One region of the Brevibacillus sp. NRRL NRS-603 genome, then DNA from elsewhere that is predicted to be linked to it. Evidence: riboswitches for the same ligand, from Rfam matches in the RefSeq annotation. Region 1 holds a riboswitch; each other region holds the start of a gene.
The links. Region 1 has a riboswitch for lysine ahead of dapD (2,3,4,5-tetrahydropyridine-2,6-dicarboxylate N-acetyltransferase). Riboswitches for the same ligand answer to the same signal wherever they lie in the genome.
Positions count from the first base shown of each region.

Region 2: another riboswitch for lysine. It lies ahead of C7R94_RS12240 (aspartate kinase); the one in region 1 lies ahead of dapD (2,3,4,5-tetrahydropyridine-2,6-dicarboxylate N-acetyltransferase).
Region 3: another riboswitch for lysine. It lies ahead of C7R94_RS03500 (amino acid permease); the one in region 1 lies ahead of dapD (2,3,4,5-tetrahydropyridine-2,6-dicarboxylate N-acetyltransferase).

Region 1 covers NZ_PXZN01000016.1:263,881-266,148, forward strand. Annotated here, with positions in the region: gene C7R94_RS16445 (GNAT family N-acetyltransferase) at 1-39, opposite strand, end outside; gene C7R94_RS16450 (flavodoxin) at 108-548, opposite strand; lysine riboswitch at 690-879, shown strand; gene dapD (2,3,4,5-tetrahydropyridine-2,6-dicarboxylate N-acetyltransferase) at 971-1,681, shown strand; gene C7R94_RS16460 (aspartate aminotransferase family protein) at 1,696-2,268, shown strand, end outside.
Region 2 covers NZ_PXZN01000013.1:73,788-76,055, forward strand. Annotated here, with positions in the region: gene uvrC (excinuclease ABC subunit UvrC) at 1-781, shown strand, start outside; lysine riboswitch at 884-1,071, shown strand; gene C7R94_RS12240 (aspartate kinase) at 1,303-2,268, shown strand, end outside.
Region 3 covers NZ_PXZN01000008.1:31,330-33,597, forward strand. Annotated here, with positions in the region: gene C7R94_RS03500 (amino acid permease) at 5-1,453, opposite strand; lysine riboswitch at 1,566-1,751, opposite strand; gene C7R94_RS03505 (DinB family protein) at 1,836-2,268, opposite strand, start outside.

The DNA.
Region 1 (2,268 bases):
GAGAGGCCGTAAGAAAATCTCGTCCGTATGCAGTGACATGAGATCAATCCCCCTTAAAAAGTTGGATTGATAGTATAGCATGTGCCAGAGTATTTGGGAAACATCAATTAGCCGAGCAATTCAGCAAACGATACCCCAAATGCTTTGCAAGTTTCCACTTCTTTTGCAGTAGGAGAAAGCTCGATTTTCAAGCCTTCCAGAGGAGTTTCCGCGCCGCGCTCGCTCGCCTTTTTCAGCAAAATATCAACAGCTGCACCGACATGCTCGTAAGCGGAGTCGCAAGAGCCAAAAGCAACGACCTTTTTCCCGCTGAGGTCAATATCGTCCATTTCCTCATAAAAATCCAGGCATTCGTCTGGCAGTTCGCCATCGCCCCATGTGTAGGCGCCAAGCAAGATTCCGTCGTAAGCTTCGAGTTCTTTTGCGTTTGCATCCATCACTTCTTTTATCTCCAGCTCAGCACCAGTGGAACGAATACCTTCTGCAATTGCTTCAGCAATTTCCTGTGTATTCCCTGTCATGCTCGCGTAAACCATCAAAATGCTCATAAAACGTAAACCCTCCAATTAGATAATGAGTATCATTCTCAATAAATAAAATAATGAAAATGAGAATCGTTGTCAATAACTTTTTTCTTATTGCCACGTTTCATTGATTTTGGTAGAGTTAAATAAAATTATAATAATGTACACTAAAATAGAGGTGCGCCGAAGAAGAGTAAGTCTTTTCGCAATCTGCCAGGGGGCAGGAGAAGGAAGAAAGGCTAAAGCGCCGAAGCTTATGCTATGCCCCTACGTAGCACAGGCTGGGGTGTCTCATGAAAAATGAACATCCTGTCACAATGGACCGTACGTCTTTTTGTGGAGCGCTATTTATGATTTGCTTATGTAGTATCAAGAGCAATGAGATAGCGAATGCACTCATTGCTTTTTTTGATTTACCATGCTGTTATTTTGAGGAGGATGTAACTGTGAACATGATGGATGCTAACGAAATTATCGCGTTTATTCAAAAAAGCGAAAAGAAAACACCGGTGAAGGTATATGTGAAAGGGAACCTGGAGGGAATCGACTTCGGTGCGAGCTCCAAAGCCTTCATTACGGGTCCTACTGGTGTTGTTTTTGGTGAGTGGAAAGAGATTGAGCCAGTGCTCGCTGCTAACGCAGACAAAATTGAAGATTATGTAGTAGAAAGCGACCGCCGCAACTCCGCTATTCCATTGCTGGATACAAAAGGGATTCAAGCCCGTATTGAGCCAGGCGCAATTATTCGTGACCAAGTGACAATTGGTAACAACGCGGTCATCATGATGGGTGCTTCCATTAACATTGGTGCAGTTATCGGTGAAGGTACGATGATCGACATGAATGTTGTAGTAGGTGGACGTGGAACCATCGGGAAAAACTGCCACATCGGCGCGGGATCAGTTATCGCGGGCGTTATCGAGCCGCCATCTGCACAGCCAGTTGTTGTCGAGGACGATGTTGTCATCGGAGCAAATGCTGTCATTCTGGAAGGTGTACGTGTAGGAAAAGGTGCTGTCGTTGCAGCAGGTGCTGTCGTCATTGAAGATGTGCCTCCTTACGTGGTAGTTGCGGGAACGCCTGCACGCGTGATCAAGCAAATTGATGAAAAAACTCGTTCCAAGACAGAGATCAAGCAGGAGCTACGTCAGCTGTAAGGGAGAGAGTGCAAATGGACTGGCGTTCGCTCGATGAACAATATATCGTCTCCTCTTACAAAAGACTTCCGATTGCCATAGATAAAGGCGAAGGAAATTACTTGTACGATACGAACGGGAAGAGTTATCTCGACTTGTTTACTGGACTCGCGGTAAACGTTCTGGGGCATTCTCATCCGCGCATTGTACAGGCTCTGCGTGAGCAGGGAGAGCGCTTCTTGCATATTTCCAATGTATTTTTAAACAAGCCGGCTATTCGTTTAGCCGAGCGTTTGGTTGCGAACAGTATTAGCGGTAAGGTGTTTTTCACTAACTCTGGTGCTGAGGCCACTGAGTCTGCGATCAAGCTGATTCACAAATGGACGAAAAACGAGGGAGCAGATCGTGAAGGCATCGTTGTATTACGCAACAGCTTTCATGGGCGAACACTCGGAGCAGTACGTCTGACGAGGCAGGCTCACGTCTATCAGGACTTTCCTCAGCCGGCTTTTCCTGTTTATGAACTGGATGTGGAGGATACGGAAGGATTGCGAGCGATTTGCCAGGAAGCAAGACCTGCTGCGGTCCTGATGGAGCCAGTCTTGGGT
Region 2 (2,268 bases), on a different contig from region 1:
TGAGCTCGTGAAGATGGCTTCCGAGAACGCCCGCATTGCTTTGCAGGAGAAATTCGCGCTGATGTCCAAGGACGATGCTCGTACGGTCCAAGCAGTGCACAATCTCGGACACATTTTAGGGATTCCGGTTCCGCATCGAATTGAAGCATTTGACAACTCCAACATTCAGGGAACAGAGCCTGTGTCTGCGATGATTGTCTTTACAGACGGGCGCCCTGACAAAAAGGAATACCGCAAATTCAAGATCAAGACCGTCGAGGGGCCAGATGATTACGGCTCCATGCGCGAAGTCGTTCGCCGTCGTTACTCTCGCCTGCTAAAAGAAAACCAGCCCATGCCCGACCTGATTGTGATCGATGGTGGAAAAGGCCAGATCAGTGCGGCTATGGACGTTCTGGAAAACGAGCTGGGACTCTATATTCCCGTCTGTGGACTCGCGAAGGACGAGAAGCACCGCACCGCTCAGCTCATGTACGGAGATCCTCCAGAGCCTGTGAATCTTAGACGCGACAGCTACGAATTTTATTTGTTGCAGCGCATCCAAGACGAGGTCCACCGTTTTGTTATTACGTTCCACAGACAATCCCGGACAAAAACGATGCTCTCGTCACAGCTGGATGAGATCCCGGGTATCGGTGAAAAGCGGCGCAAGCTGTTGTTCTCTCATTTTGGCTCGTTGAAAAAAATGCGTGAGGCGACCGTCGAGGACTTCCGCCAATTAGGGATCGGCGACAAGCTGGCAAAAGAAATCATCGGGCATCTGCGCAAGCTGGACACATAGCAAATGGAACTTTTGAAACAACCTCTAAAAAGGAATTGATCCATTTTTAGACTCATGATATAATCCGATTCAAACAGAATAGTTAGCCTCACTTCCATTATGGAGTGAGGTAGAGGCGCGAAAACCAAGAGTACCACCCTGAGATCGGGTATCTGTGAAGGGGACGGGAAAGGGGAATTCGCCGAAGTGTGGAGGGAAACCCGCTTTTCTCCATGCTGGGTCTGCGTTGAACAAATGCAGGACTGTCATCTGCACAATGACCAATTGTCAGATGGAGAGCTATCTCACGGTGTGTCAATGTGAGTTTTGATGGTGTTTACTGTCAATCTTCGTTGTCCGCGTGTATTGGGAGGGAGGAACCGGTATGTCGAAACAGTAGGCAGCGGCAGGTCTTATTCCTTGTCGGTGCCTTTTTTGTAAAATAAAAATGAAAGACTTTTCCTTATAGAGAGAATAGTGAAAAACCATACGATACGAGATAAATACCAACATTGGATATGAGAAAAAGGGAGAGAAGCCGCATGGGGTTGATCGTGCAGAAATACGGAGGCACCTCTGTAGGTACCATTGAGCGAATTTTACGAGTTGCGGATCGAATTGTCAGCTACAAAGAAGAAGGGCATGATGTGGTAGTCGTTGTTTCTGCAATGGGCAAATCTACTGACGTATTGGTAGACATGGCCAAGCAGATTAGCGCATATCCATCTGAACGTGAAATGGATATGCTGCTGACCACGGGGGAGCAGGTATCGATCGCGCTTTTGTCGATGGCCTTGCATAGCAAAGGCTACGATGCCATTTCTCTTACGGGCTGGCAGGCTGGAATCACTACGGAAGCAATTCACGGAAGAGCACGGATCAAGCAGATTGATCCAGAGCGGATTCAATCTGAGCTCGGCCGTGGTCGTGTGGTCATCGTGGCAGGATTCCAAGGGATCAGTGACGAAGGTGAAATTACAACGCTCGGCCGCGGTGGATCGGATACATCTGCGGTTACACTCGCAGCGAGCTTGAACGCTGAGAAATGCGAAATCTTTACGGACGTGTCTGGAGTGTACACAGCTGATCCGCGAGTGGTTCCAGCCGCAAGCAAGCTGGATACAATCTCGTATGATGAGATGCTGGAGCTGGCGAACCTCGGTGCAGGGGTTCTTCATCCTAGGTCAGTAGAGGCTGCGAAAAAATATAAAGTAAGGCTGGTCGTCCGCTCCAGCTTTACTGCCGAAGATGGTACGTACGTTGAGGAGGTTGCCAACATGGAAACAGGAAGAGTAGTAAGTGGAGTTGCACACGATGAAGATGTAGCCAAAATCACGGTTGTCGGCATGCCTGCCAAGGTCGGGACACTCTCCCGTCTGTTCAATACGCTGGCGGACAATCAGGTGAACGTCGATATTATTATTCAAAGCTCTTATGATGCTACTGTTACGAATATTTCTTTTACAGTTGCAGCGGATGACCTGAAAAAAGCACTGGATACGCTGGAC
Region 3 (2,268 bases), on a different contig from region 1:
TCGATTATTTCGAGTGTTCATCCATGCTGAAGTCTACTTGTTCAAGAGGGACGAGCTTGGTCTTTTGGGTAATCTTATAAGCAAGCCAAACGATTAAGAAGAGTGGCAGGCCAATGTAAGAGACCAGGACGCCATACCAGTCGATCGTTCCACCCAAGAATGCGGAGTAGTTTTGCCCCAAAATAACGATACAGCAAATGATGAAGGCAAAAATCGGTCCAAACGGGAACCACTTTGCCCGATAAGGCAATTCGCTTAAGTCACGGCCCTGAGCGATAAACGCTTTGCGGAAACGGTAGTGACTAACGGCAATTCCCAGCCAAGCGATGAAGCCCGACATACCGGACGCATTCAAAAGCCATACATACACTTCGCCTTCCCCAAACAGAGAGGACAGAAAAGCAAGGGCGCCGATGAGCGCAGTCAAGATCAAGGCATTGATCGGTACGCCGTTACTTGTTACTTTTGCGAACCATTTTGGTGCTTTTCCTTCTTTCGCCAAGTTCCACAGCATGCGTGTAGAGGCGTACATGCCAGAGTTACCAGCAGACAATACAGACGTGAGAATAACGGCATTCATGACAGATGCTGCAAAAGCGAATCCGGCATTTTCAAATACAATCGTAAACGGACTGATCGCAATATCCGTAAGGTCGCCACTGATCAGATTTGGATTATCGTATGGAACCAACAACCCGATGATCAAAATAGCGAGGATGTAGAAGAGCAAGATGCGCCAAAAAATTTGACGGATGGCCTTCGGAATGTTGCGGGCAGGGTCTTCGCTCTCACCGGCTGCGACACCAACTAGCTCTGTCCCTTGGAAAGAGAATCCGGCAATCATAAAGACACCGAGCAGGGCCATGAAGCCACCATTGAATGGCGCGTCGCCTTTGGTGAAGTTTTGGAAGCCAACTGCTTGACCACCCATAATGCCAAAAATCATCAACACACCCACAATAATAAAGATGATAACTGTTACTACTTTAATCAAGGCGAACCAATATTCAGATTCTCCATAGGCTTTCACAGACAGGAGATTCAAGGCAAACAGCAATCCGAGGAACAAAGCGCTCCACACGATCGCTGGGGTATCTGGGAACCAATATTTCATAATAAGTGCGGAAGCTGACAGCTCGACGGCAATGGTAATGGCCCAGTTGTACCAGTAGTTCCAGCCAAGAGCAAAGCCGAGAGATGGATCGACGAAGCGTGTGGCATACGTCGAAAACGAACCGGAAACAGGCATGAAAGCCGCCATTTCCCCCAAGCTGGTCATTAAAAAGTAAACCATGATACTAATGGCGAGATAGGCGACTAAAGCTCCACCTGGTCCGGCGGAATGAATCGAGCCTCCGCTCGCGAGAAACAATCCCGTCCCAATCGAGCCGCCGATGGCGATCATCGTCAGGTGTCGGGCTTTTAAACCACGTTGCAATTGATTTTGTGACATAAGCTGCTTGCACGACCTTTCTAGATTTTTGAGAAGGAAGGTCGGAAATTAAAAAACCGCCATAGCCAAAAAATGGCATAGGGCGGTATCATCCAATCCCCACCAAGCCTTCACTGAAGATAGCTCACCACGTTTGCTTGGCATGCAAACGTGACAGTTCTGCCCCTTTCGAGTACAGCCCCAACCCAATCGCACAGAGACGCGATATGAGCTTCGGCGGATTTTCCTTACCTGGAGTCATTGATTTTCTCTGAATCTCGTACAGGATGATATAAAAGCCGCGACCTCTATCCTCACCGTGAAAGATGAGGATAACATGTATGAAATTATGTGATTCATCAAATATAAAGGATTGTTCAGGATTAATCAATGTGAAATTTTGTTATTCAAATGAGCGTCTGGCAGGCCAAGAGCCTTGCAGCTTGCGAATTTGGACGATTTGTCCCGTGTGAAAAGCATCATGCAAGACAAGACTCATTACATTTTGGTAAATGGGTGTATAGGTAGCGATCTGGTTTAACTCTTCATCCGTCAGCAAGGAAAGCTGTTCATGAATGTGGCGATGGACGCTTTCCATTCGCAAGAGGGTAGCTTGCCAAGCGTCTTCGTCATCTGGACCGCCGGATGGGGTGAAGGTATCATCGTTCGTCTCAGCGGAGCCAGGAAATTCAGTGCCCAAAAGACGATGCAACAGGCGTTCTTTGTAATAAAGAAGGTGACTGACGTTTTCCCAGATCGTGTTGGCTGCTTCTCCCACAGGGCGCCAGCTAGCCTCGACTGCCGATACCCCGGAAAGCGCTTCTTTTAAGGGTGGA